3 regions of the Niveispirillum sp. CC-CTL257 genome follow, and region 3 is predicted to be linked to each of the others. Evidence: predicted binding sites of a transcription regulator. Region 3 holds the regulator's gene; each other region holds the start of a gene.
The links. Region 3 encodes PhoB, which activates phosphate uptake and scavenging genes when phosphate is short. Its sites were predicted from a motif close to TNTCATAAAACTGTCA; they were not measured.

Region 1 (4,214 bases), 230 kb from region 3:
CGTACAACTCGCCCAGCTTGGCGTCCAGCTCGGCCAGTTCCTTGTTCAGGGCCGGATCGGCGGGGGAGGGCAAGGCGGTTTCCAGGCGCAGCAGGTTCAGCTTGCGCGCCACATCGGCCGGCAGTTCCAGGCCCACGAACCGCTTGCTCTCTGCCGTCAGGCGGGACACCAGCGCGCTGTAGGACGCGTTGCTGTCGGCGGCCAGGGCCAGCGTGTCCGGCGTGATATAGGTGTTCTGAACCCATGCCATACGGTACGCCTTTTCGCGCGCGGCACCCAGCTCGGCTTCGGCCTTGGCGACGAAGGCGGTGGCCTCCTCCACGGTGGGCTTGGCCGGCGTGGCGGCCTGCTTGTCGCCCGGCTGCCCACAGGCCGCCAGGATCATCATGGCACCGAAGGCGACGCCGGTGCGGAGGTGCTTGGTGATGCGCATGGACCCCTGTCCTTCCCTGCTGAACGTTGGCTTGTTGTTGATTTTGTTGTTGTTATTTCTCAATCGTACCGAACGCGCGGGTCCATCAGGCCATAGACCAGATCGACCAGCAGGTTCATCAGCACGATGAGGCTGCCATAGGTAATGACGGTGCCCATCACCAGCGTGTAATCGCGGTTGATGGCACCCTGCACGAAGTAGCGGCCAATGCCCGGCAGGCCGAAAATCTGTTCAATCACCACCGACCCCGTCACCAGCCCGGCAATGGCCGGCCCCAGATAGGAGATGACGGGCAGCAATGCCGCACGCAGCGTGTGGCGCGTGATGATCAGATGTTCGGGCAGGCCCTTGGCATGGGCCGTGCGCACGAAGTTGGAGCGCAGCACCTCCACCATGCCGCCGCGCGTCAGGCGGCTGATGATGGCGATCTGCGGCAAGGACAGGGCGATGACCGGCAGCACCAGATTGCGCAACGACCCGTCACCCAGACCCGCCACCGGGAGCCAGCCCAGATAAATGCCGAACACCAGGGTCAGCAGCGGGGCCATCACGAAGTTCGGGATGGTGATGCCCACCATGGCCACACCCATGATGGAATAGTCGGTGCGCGTGTTCTGGCGCATGGCGGCCAGGATGCCCAAGGTGCAGCCGATCACCACCGCCAGCGTGATGGCCGAAAGGCCCAGCTTCAGCGACACCGGGAAACCCGTCCCGATCAGTTCGGAGACCGAGAAATCCTTATAGGTGAAGGAGGGGCCGAAATCGCCCTGCACCGCATTGCCCAGATAGATCAGGAACTGCTGCCAGACCGGCTTGTCCAGATTATAGGCCGCCTTCAGGTTCGCCTCGATCTCCGGCGGCAGCACGCGTTCGCTGTCGAACGGGCCGCCCGGCGCCGAATGCATCAGGAAGAACGACAAAGCCACGATCACCAGCAATGTCGGGATCGCTTCCAGCAAGCGCCGGACAGTGTAAGACAGCATCGACAGGGTCCCTCCATCGCGCCTCGGTTCCCGCATGGTATCAGCCATGCAACGAACGCATCCCGCGCGGACGGCATGACATCTCTGTGAAAAAGTCCGCCCTGTCAACCGTGCCACCGCAAAAGAGATATTATTTCAAAACCGGTGATGCAGGCGGGTCATTCACCAATTTATGGGAGCGGGGTTAGGAAATTTTTGGGCTTAAGGCACGCACGCCGTCGGTCGGATTGAGGCGTAAGCCGAGCCCCGACAAGCGATGGTCGCTGATTGGTGTCAGGGCCCGCCTCCGGCTCGACCTGACCCACGGTATCCAGGAGGGGGTGAACCCAATTAAGATCGTTTCGCAACAAGTCGTAAATCCATCCCGATCTGTACAAAAATCGGGGGCTGATCCCCTCAACCTGCCCTTTCCCCGCACCGCAAAAAGCGCTAAACCACGCTCCGAAAATGCCATCCTGGCAGATCGTCGGTCCCGGACGCTGGAGCCGGGGCGAGTAGGGTCTGCCATTTACCCCCGCGACCCCGTTGGAGGAGTCACCCCCCGATGTCCACGTTCACCGGCACCGACAGCCTGAAGACCCGCCGCACGCTTTCCGTCGGCGGCAAGTCCGTTGATTATTTCAGCATTCCCGAAGCGGAGAAGGCCGGTCTGGGCGATGTGTCGCGCCTGCCCTTCTCGATGAAGGTCCTGCTGGAAAACCTGCTGCGCTTCGAAGATGGGCGCACGGTGAGCGTTGAGGACGTGAAGGCCGTCGCCCAGTGGCTGGTCGACAAGCGGTCCGACCGCGAGATCGCCTATCGCCCGGCCCGCGTGCTGATGCAGGATTTCACGGGCGTGCCTGCCGTCTGCGATCTGGCCGCGATGCGCGAGGCGATGGTGGCCCTGGGTGGCGACCCGACCAAGATCAACCCGCTGACGCCCGTCGATCTGGTCATCGACCATTCCGTCATGGTGGACAGCTTCGGCACGCCGCAGGCCTTCGACGAGAATGTCGAGCTGGAATTCCAGCGCAATGGTGAGCGTTACGAGTTCCTGCGCTGGGGCCAGAAGGCGTTCAACAATTTCCGCGTGGTCCCGCCGGGCACCGGCATCTGCCATCAGGTGAACCTGGAATATCTGGCCCAGACCGTCTGGACCGATACCGACCAGACCGGCGCCACCGTCGCCTATCCCGACACGCTGGTCGGCACCGACAGCCACACCACCATGGTCAACGGCATGGCCGTCCTGGGCTGGGGCGTGGGCGGTATCGAGGCGGAAGCCGCGATGCTGGGCCAGCCGATCTCGATGCTGATCCCGGAAGTTGTCGGCTTCAAGCTGACCGGCAAGCTGCGTGAGGGTGCGACCGCCACCGATCTGGTGCTGACCGTCACCCAGATGCTGCGCAAGAAGAAGGTGGTGGGCAAGTTTGTCGAGTTCTATGGCCCCGGCCTGGACGCGCTGACCCTGGCCGACCGTGCGACGATCGCCAACATGGCTCCGGAATATGGCGCCACCTGCGGTATCTTCCCGATCGACGCCGAGACCATCCGCTTCCTGCACTTCACGGGCCGCGACGCCGACCGCGTGGCGCTGGTCGAGGCCTATGCCAAGGCCCAGGGCATGTGGCGCGATGCGTCCTCGCCCGATCCGGTCTTCACCGACACGCTGGAACTGGACCTGGGTTCGGTGGAGCCGTCGCTGGCCGGGCCGAAGCGTCCGCAGGACCGCGTGCTGCTGTCCAACGTCACCAAGGAATTCGGTGAATTCCTGGCCACCGATGTGGGTAACCGCCCCGTCAGCCAGCCGACCGACGTTGCCGGTGCCGATTACAAGCTGGATCACGGCCATGTTGTGATCGCCGCTATCACGTCCTGCACCAACACCTCCAACCCGTCGGTGCTGTTCGCCGCCGGTCTGGTGGCCAAGAAGGCGGTGGAACTGGGCCTGAAGACCAAGCCCTGGGTGAAGCCCTCGCTGGCCCCTGGGTCCCAGGTCGTGACCGATTACCTGAACGCCGCCGGCCTGACCCCGTATCTGGATCAGCTGGGCTTCAATTTGGTCGGCTATGGCTGCACCACCTGCATCGGCAATTCCGGCCCCCTGCCGGACCCGATTGCCGCCGCTGTGGATGCTGGCAAGCTGACCGTGGCGTCGGTCCTGTCCGGCAACCGCAACTTTGAAGGCCGTGTCAGCCCGCAGGTCCGCGCCAATTATCTGGCCTCCCCGCCGCTGGTGGTGGCCTATGCCCTGGCCGGCACCCTGCACCTGGACATCTCCAAGGACCCGATTGGCAAGGGCAAGGACGGCCAGGACGTGTTCCTGAAGGACATCTGGCCGACGAACAAGGAGATCGAGGACACGATCGCCCAGTTCCTGACGCGCGAAATGTTCGTCAGCCGCTATGCCAACGTGTTCCTGGGGCCGGAGCAGTGGCAGAAGATCAAGACCGTCGAAGGCATGACCTATAAGTGGGACGAGAAGTCGACCTACGCCAAGCGTCCGCCGCTGTTCGACGGCATCACCATGACGCCCGGTTCCGTGTCCGACGTGAAGGGTGCCCGTGCCCTGGCCATCCTGGGTGACAGCATCACCACCGACCATATCTCGCCCGCTGGCAACATCAAGAAGACCAGCCCCGCCGGTGAATACCTGCTGGAAAACGGCGTGATCGTCGCTGACTTCAACAGCTACGGCGCCCGCCGTGGCAACCATGAAGTCATGATGCGCGGCACCTTCGCCAATATCCGCATCAAGAACGAGATGGTTCCCGGTGTCGAAGGTGGCGTGACCAAGTATGTGCCGACCGGCGAAGTGA
Region 2 (4,214 bases), on a different contig from region 3:
ACAATGACGGCGGTTTCCGCCGGGTTCAGGCGGATCGGCTCCGGGCGGGCGGGCAGAGTGACCGATTTTGAGCGTTCCGCCGGTGGTTCATACCCGGCGCTGCTCATGCCAGCCCCTTGATATGCTGACGGCATTTCATCAATGGCTGGATGCGGGTACCGAAATCCTCCACCCCCTTCACAAAATCATCGAAGGTCAGCAGCACGCCACCCGTGCCGGGCACCGTCGGCACCTCGTCCAGCATCTTCGCCACGGTTTCATAGGACCCGACCAGGGTGCCCATGTTGATGTTCACGGCGGAAACGGGGTCGGCCATCTGCCGGACATTGGTGTCGGAGCCGGATTTGGTGTCGGCGGCACCCTGCAGGCCCAGCCAGGCAATGGCTTCCTGATCGGCACCCGCCTTGTAGCTTTCCCATTTTGCGCGGGCGGCCTCGTCCGTTTCATCGGCGATGATCATGAACAGGACATAGGAGGAGACATCGCGCCCCGTCTTCTCCGCCGCCACCCGCATACGTTCCACAGTGGGGGCGAAGGCGGTGGGCGTGTTCACGCCCATGCCGAAGCAGAAATTATAGTCGGCATATTGCGCGGAAAAGGCCATGCCGGCATTGGACGATCCGGCGCAGATCAGCTTCACATCGGCCTGCGGACGCGGCGACAGGCGGCAATCATCCATTTGAAAGTACTTGCCTTTCAGGTCGCTGCGGCCCGTGCCCCACAATTCGCGCAGGATGGTGGCGTATTCGGCCAGATAGTCGTAGCGGTTGGCAAAATGCTCATCCCCCGGCCACATGCCCATCTGCGAATATTCCGGCCGCTGCCAGCCGGTGACGAGGTTCACGCCGAAGCGACCGCCCGAAATACTGTCGATGGTGGAGGCCATGCGGGCCACGATGGCGGGCGGCATGACCAGAGTCGCGGCGGTGGCGTAGATCTTGATGCGGCTGGTCACAGCGGCCAGACCTGACATCAAGGTAAAGCTTTCCAGATTATGATCCCAGAATTCCGTCTTGCCGCCAAAGCCGCGCAGCTTGATCATCGACAACACGAAATCCAGACCGTGCTTTTCCGCCGACAGGGTGATCTGTTTGTTCAGATCAAAACTGGGCTTGTATTGTGGCGCGTTCTCCGACAGCAGCCAGCCATTATTCCCAATGGGAATGAAAACACCGATCTCCATCCTGCCTCCCCTGAAAGTGACCTTGGGTCGAAACGTGGGAAAGCCGATCAGCTTCGCAGGTTCCGTGCCAAAGGCGTGTGAATGGCGGAAATCATGGCAAAGCCCGGTCGTTATGCGTGACCGGTTGGGGGAGATGCTACGCCTGTTGCGGCGAAGGTGCCAGGAAAAGCGGCAGATGGCGGGAAATTGGGCGGAGGGCTCAATCCTCCCACTTCACCGCCAGTTTCTGGAAAATATCCACCAGCCCCGGCTCGGAGATCAGCATGGCGGCTTCGGCGGGGGGGAACCAGCGGCGGTCGCGTTGGGGGCGTTCGGGCCAGTCGGGGAGTTCCGTCGTCACTTCCAGCGGGAAGACCGATACGTCGCAGGTGACGGTGCTGCCATCGTCCAACCGCTTGTCATAGCGGTATTCGCCCACGGCCTTCTTCTTGATCTTGCCGCGCACGCCCGCTTCCTCGAACGCTTCGATGGCGGCCATCTCATGCGGTTCGACATTCTTCTTGGCCCAGCCCTTGGGAATGATCCACCGCCGCGTCTCACGCGAGGTGACCAGAAGGATCTGCGGGCCGGTTTCGGTCATGCGGAACGGCAGGGCCGCATGCTGGACTGTGTTTTTACGATCACCCATTTACTGCTTTTACACCCTGAACGAACTGCCTGAATAGCTATCCGTTCTTAGTGCCACGGATAATCACCCAGTATCTTGGCTCAACATGACCGTTTTGTGACATTAACATTACAGAGACGGGCCATTCAATGCTACAGGGGGCCCAGACTGCGGCGGTACGCCGTCAGTGCCCCTTGCCAATGCGTTATCGGGATAGAAGATGCTGAGCCTGTTCCGGGCCATGATGCCCCGCGAAGAACGGTTTTTCGACCATTTCACCGACCATGCCCGCCTGATCCTGGTTGCCGCAGAGGCGCTGCGCGATCTGGTCAAGAATGGCGATCAGCTGGAGATGCGGTTCCAGCGCATCCATCAGGCCGAGAATGACGCCGACAAGATCACCAAGGAGATCCAGGCGGCTGTCCACCGTTCCTTCATCGTGCCTTTCGACCGGTCCGACATCCAGGATCTGGCCAAGCGCATGGATGACATCATCGACCTGATCCAGGACGTGGCCCGTCACATCACCGAAGCCGGCCCGATGGAATATACGGCCGAGATGCATGCCCTGTCGGACCTGATCGTGCGCTGCGCCACCATCCTGCCGGAATGCCTGCCCAAGCTGCGTGACATTCCCCGCCATGTCGCGGAAATGACCCGCATGACGCGCGAGATTTCCGAACTGGAGAGCGACAGCGACAAGATCCTGCGCGCCGCCAAATCGCGCCTGCGTCAGGAAAGCGGCGGTCTGGATGCCCCCATCACCTATCGTCAGGCCCTGATCCGCGAGATCCTGGAGCTGATGGAAGCCGTGCTGGATGCGGGCGAGGATGTCGCCGACATCGTCGACAGCATCATCGTCGATAATGTCTGATCGGCGCCTCCCATGGAACTGATCTCCCTGCCGATCCTGATCGGCCTGATCGCGCTGGCGCTGGCCTTCGATTTCCTGAACGGCCTGCATGACGCGGCCAATTCTATTGCCACGGTGGTGTCGACGCGCGTGCTGTCGCCGCGCAATGCCGTGATCATGGCGGCATTCTTCAACTTCATCGCCTTTGTGTTTTTCGGCACGCATGTCGCCAATACCATCGGCAAGGGCATTGTCGATGCCAATGTCATCGACGCCTCGGTGATCTTCGCGGCCCTGATGGGGGCGATCATCTGGAACATCGTCACCTGGCTGGGCGGTATCCCTTCCTCCTCCTCCCACGCGCTGGTGGGCGGTCTGGTCGGGGCTGGTGTGGCCAAGGCCGGGTTCGGGGTGGTCGGTTCGGGCCTGATCAAGACGGCGGTGGCCATCGTGATTTCGCCCACGGTCGGCTTTGTGCTGGCCATCATCCTGATGGTCATCGTCTCCTGGGTGTTCCGCCGCTTCTCCCCCTTCAAAGTGGACAAGGTATTCCGCAGCGTGCAGATCGTCTCGGCCTCGCTCTACAGCCTGGGCCATGGCGGCAATGACGCGCAGAAGACCATGGGCATCATCGCCGTCCTGCTGTTCAGCCAGGGCTATATGCCCGACGGATTCCATGTGCCGTTCTGGGTGGTCATTTCCTGCCAGTTCTGCATGGGTCTGGGCACGCTGTTCGGCGGCTGGAAGATCGTGAAGACCATGGGGTCGCGCCTGACGGAACTGAAGCCCGTCCATGGCAGCTGTGCCGAGACGGCAGGGGCCATCACCCTGTTTACGGCCACATATCTGGGTGTTCCCGTCTCCACCACCCACACCATTACCGGGGCCATTGTTGGCGTCGGGTCGGCGCAGCGCGCCTCTTCCGTGCGCTGGGGTCTGGCACAGGGCATCCTGGTGGCCTGGGTCCTGACCATGCCGGCGGCGGCCGCCGTGGGGGCAGGCTTCTACTGGTTGACGCGCGTGCTGTAACCACGCATCCATGGCGGGATGTTTGACCCAAGGTCCCGTCCGCCCGCAGGGGTGGGACGGGACCGACAGAAGGTGCCCACAGATCATGTGTCGTCTGTTTGCCTTGCTGTTCACCCTGCTGTTACCGGTGCCCGCCATGACCGCTGACCTGCCACCGCTGCTCACCTATCAGGAACTGTCGAAGCGCCCGAAGATGAGCGGCGATGTCCGCATCGCCTATGGCCCGGCACCGCAGCAGTTCGGTGAGCTTTGGCTGCCCAAGGGCAACGGGCCGCATCCGCTGGTCGTGCTGGTGCATGGCGGCTGCTGGCTGGCGGAATATGCGGGGTTCGACCTGATGGGGCCGATGTCGGCGGCCCTGCGCGACCAGGGCATTGCCGTCTGGAATATTGAGTATCGCAAGCTGGGCGAGGCGGGGGCCGGCTATCCCGGCACGTTCCAGGATGTGGCAGCAGCCGTCGATCATGTCCGCACCCTGGCGGGGACCTATCCGCTGGACCTGAATCGCGTCGTCCTGTCGGGCCATTCGGCCGGCGGGCATC
Region 3 (4,214 bases):
GAACCGCATGAACGACACGATCGATATCTGCCGCGTCGAAGGCAAGATCCTGTTGGATGGCGAGGACATCTATGACCCCAAGCTGGACGTGGTGCAGCTGCGCGCCCGGGTGGGCATGGTGTTCCAGAAGCCGAACCCGTTCCCGAAATCGATCTATGAGAATGTGACTTACGGACCGAAGCTGCATGGCCTTGCCACCCGCAAGGACGAGTTCGACGCCATCGTCGAAACCTCGCTGAAGCGCGCCGGCCTGTGGAACGAGGTCAAGGACCGCCTGCATGAGCCGGGCACCGGCCTGTCAGGTGGTCAGCAGCAGCGCCTGTGCATCGCGCGCGCCGTCGCCGTCAGCCCGGAAGTCATCTTGATGGACGAGCCCTGCTCGGCCCTGGACCCCATCGCCACCGCGCATATCGAAGAGCTGATCGACGAGCTGCGGGAGAGCTTCACCATCGCCATCGTCACCCACAACATGCAGCAGGCCGCCCGCGTTTCGCAACGCACGGCCTTCTTCCATCTGGGTGATCTGGTCGAGGTGGGTGACACCGAGGAAATCTTCACCAACCCGCGCGACGAGCGCACCCAGGGCTACATCACCGGCCGTTACGGTTGATGCGTCATGCTGTAGGTCAGGTCGAGGCGTAAGCTGCGCCCTGACAGGCAAGGATTGAAAGCTTTGCTGTCAGGGCTCGCTCGCGCTCGACCTGACCTACGGGTGATTGCCGACCTGCCCCACAGATCAAGGACCCATGTCCATGTCGCCGACCGAACATACCGTCAAGTCCTTTGAGGCGGAATTGCAGCGCCTGTCCAACCTGATCGCCCAGATGGGCGGCGTGGTGGAAGCGCAGGTGGAAGCGGCTGTGCAGGCCGTGGGCCGCCGCGATGTCGAGGGCGCCACCAAGGTTATGCAGGGCGATACCCGCCTGGACGAGTTCGAGCGCCAGATCGAGCATGACGCCATCCGCATGCTGGCGCTGCGCGCACCGGTCGGTGTGGATCTGCGCGAAGTGCTGGCGGCGCTGAAAATCTCCGCCGATCTGGAACGCACGGGCGATTATGCCGCCAATATCGCCAAGCGCTCCATCGCCCTGGCGCAGCTTCCCGTGATGCGCCCCGCCGGGACCATCCCGCGCATGGGACGTCTGGTGCAGGAAATGCTGAAGGACGTGCTGGATGCCTATATCGACCGCGATGTCGATAAGGCCGTGGCCGCCTGGCACCGGGATGAAGAGCTGGATGATCTCTACACCAGCCTGTTCCGCGAGGTCCTGACCTACATGATGGAAGATCCGCGCAACATCACGCCCTGCACGCATCTTCTGTTTATCGCCAAGAACCTGGAACGCGCCGGCGACCACGCGACGAACATCGCCGAGACGGTGCATTTCCTGGTCCGGGGCCAGCCGCTGACGGCGGAACGGCCCAAGAGCGACAAGTCCAGCTTCACCATCATTGAACCGGTGGACAGCGAGGGCTGAAACGGCCTCTCCCTGTCACCCCATCTAGCGCCAAGGGACCCCGATGAACGCCGCCTTGAAGCCGCTGATCCTGGTTGTTGAAGACGAGGCCGATCTCGTCACGCTGCTGTCCTACAATCTGGAACGCGAAGGGTTCCGGGTCATCACCGCCGGTGACGGGGAAGAAGCCCTGCTGCTGGCCGATGAGCGCAGCCCGCATCTGATCCTGCTGGACTGGATGCTGCCGCTGATGAGCGGGCTGGAGGTCTGCCGCCAGTTGCGCCGCAATCCCAAGACCCGCGAGACGCCCGTCATCATGCTGACGGCGCGCGGGGAAGAGGCGGACAAGGTCCGTGGACTGAACAGCGGGGCGGATGATTACCTGTCCAAGCCGTTCAGCCCCACCGAACTGGTGGCCCGCATCCGCGCTGTCCTGCGCCGCGCCTCGCCGGGTCTGGCCGAAGAATTGCTGCGCTTCTCCGACATCTCCATGGATTTGGCGGCCCACCGGGTGCGCCGGGGCGGTCGCGATATCCATCTAGGGCCGAAAGAATTCGCCCTGCTGCGCCATTTCATGCAGCATCCAGGGCGCGTTTTCTCCCGCGAGCAGCTGCTGGATATCGTCTGGGGCCACGATGTCTATGTCGAGCTGCGCACCGTTGACGTCCACATCCGCCGTCTGCGCAAGGCCCTGAACGAGACGGAAGAACAGGATGTGATCCGCACCGTCCGCTCGGCGGGCTATGCGTTGGATAACAAGACGACGATGTGATGTGAAAAGGGCCGCCTGATAGGGCGGCCCTTCTGGTATGGGAGCGACCCCGCTTTCACCCCAACTGCCGGCGCAGATGGTTCAGCACGTCGGTGCGGGTCAACAGGCCCAGGAACACGGGGCCATCCATGATGATGGCCACCATGTTGCGGTTGAACAGGGCGCGCAGGTCGGCCATGGTCGCGGTCACGGGCAGGGTTTCCAGCCGGTTGACCATGGCGGTATAGACCTTGTCGCGGAAGCGGGCCGGGTCCTTTTCGACATGCAGCAGCAGGTCGCTTTCATCCAGGATGCCGATTACCCGCTCGCCCTCCATGACGGGCAACTGTGACACGTCGGAGATGCGCATCCGCTTGTAGGCGGTCAGCAGCGTATCCTCCGGCCCCACGGTGACCACTTGGCCCTTGTCGAAACGGCGGGTCATCAGGTCGCGCAGGTCATTGTGGCGTTCACGCGGGGTGAAGCCGTGATCTTCCATCCAGGCGTCATTGAACATCTTCGACAGGTACTTGTTGCCCGTGTCGCAGACGAAGGTGATGACCTTCTTGGGCGTCGTCTGTGCCCGGCAATATTTCAGCGCCGCCGCGAACAGCGTGCCCGATGAGGACCCGGCCAGGATGCCCTCCAGCCGCAGCAGATCGCGTGCGGCAGTCAGGCTTTCGGTGTCGCTGACATAATAGGCGGCCTTGGCGTACTGGAGGTCGCAGATGGGGGGTACGAAATCCTCGCCCACGCCTTCAACGACCCAGGAACCCGGCTCGTCATGCGTGCCCTTGTTCACAAGGTCAGCGATGATGGAGCCAACCGGGTCGGCGATGACCATGGCGGTCTTGGGGCTGGCCTTCGCGAAGAAGGCACCCAGGCCCGTGAAGGTGCCGCCAGAGCCGATGCCGGCCACCACCGCGTCGATATCGCCATCCATCTGGCGCAGCATTTCCGGGCCGGTCCATTCCTCGTGCGCGCGGGGATTGGCCGGATTGGCGAACTGGTTCACATAGAAGCTGCCGGGGATTTCATTCGACAGGCGCTCGGCAATATCCTGGTAATAGGCGGGGTGACCCTTGCCCACATCCGACCGCGTGATGTGGATTTGAGCGCCCAGGGCACGCAGATTGTTGATCTTCTCGGTGGCCATCTTGTCCGGGATGACCAGGATCAGGCGGTAACCCTTGGCGGCGCAGACCAGGGCCAGACCCAGGCCGGTATTGCCGGCCGTCGCCTCGATAACGGTACCGCCGGGGGCCAGCTTGCCCTCTGCCTCCGCCGCCTCGATCATCTTCAGCGCGATACGGTCCTTGATGGAGCCGCCGGGATTCTGGTTTTCCAGCTTCAGATACAGCTCGCACGGACCGGTATCGAAACGGGTGACGCGGACGATCGGGGTGTTGCCGATCATGGACAGGATGGCGGGTGCGCCGGACATGTTTCCCCCTGGGGCAAATGGTTTTGCCTTCAGGGAACCGCATCCTCAAACCACCCGCAAGGGGGTGTGAAATAACGAAATCAAGCTGCGGCGCGGGCGCGATCCACGCACGATTCCGGCGGAATTGGCCGCCCATCCGCACTGATCAATCCCGCCTGGAAAAGGGCTTCGACATTGTCGGCCAGATTCTCGGCACAGGATGGCCGTTCCCAACCCTCCAGCCAGTTCTGTTCCAGGAAGGCAAGGATGGCGGGCTGGCTCAGTTCCACCTCCCACAGGATGCCCAGGAGCGATGCCAGGGCCTCCTCCCGGATCTGCTCTTCCTTGCCCACCGCGATGGCGCTATTCGCCTCCTCCACGCGGCCGGATTCGGGACCGGCCCCCAGACCGAAATCGATCAGGGACCGGCGCGCGGGCGGGGCGACCAGCCAGTGCGCCACCTCATGGATCAGGACGTAGGCTTCTGACCGGGTGCGGATGGCTTGGCCGTCATAGGAGAAGGCGGCCTGCGGCTCCTCATCGATCACGCCGATCCCGAAGGCGCGGGCCAGATCGACGGCGG

Region 1: a site for PhoB is predicted at 1,493-1,508, ahead of oppB (oligopeptide ABC transporter permease OppB). Genes of this name have one in related genera too.
Region 2: a site for PhoB is predicted at 1,898-1,913, ahead of ABC729_RS23895 (DUF47 domain-containing protein). Genes of this name have one in related genera too.

What each region holds. Positions count from the first base shown of each region.
Region 1 covers NZ_JCAJXE010000001.1:4,888-9,101, forward strand. Annotated here, with positions in the region: gene ABC729_RS00030 (M2 family metallopeptidase) at 1-433, opposite strand, end outside; gene oppB (oligopeptide ABC transporter permease OppB) at 493-1,464, opposite strand; gene acnA (aconitate hydratase AcnA) at 1,961-4,214, shown strand, end outside.
Region 2 covers NZ_JCAJXE010000004.1:788,664-792,877, forward strand. Annotated here, with positions in the region: gene rutB (pyrimidine utilization protein B) at 1-107, opposite strand, end outside; gene rutA (pyrimidine utilization protein A) at 104-1,183, opposite strand; gene ABC729_RS23890 (NUDIX hydrolase) at 1,383-1,811, opposite strand; gene ABC729_RS23895 (DUF47 domain-containing protein) at 2,011-2,664, shown strand; gene ABC729_RS23900 (inorganic phosphate transporter) at 2,677-3,672, shown strand; gene ABC729_RS23905 (alpha/beta hydrolase) at 3,758-4,214, shown strand, end outside.
Region 3 covers NZ_JCAJXE010000001.1:237,028-241,241, forward strand. Annotated here, with positions in the region: gene pstB (phosphate ABC transporter ATP-binding protein PstB) at 1-610, shown strand, start outside; gene phoU (phosphate signaling complex protein PhoU) at 753-1,478, shown strand; gene phoB (phosphate regulon transcriptional regulator PhoB) at 1,522-2,229, shown strand; gene ABC729_RS01145 (pyridoxal-phosphate dependent enzyme) at 2,285-3,652, opposite strand; gene ABC729_RS01150 (elongation factor P hydroxylase) at 3,733-4,214, opposite strand, start outside.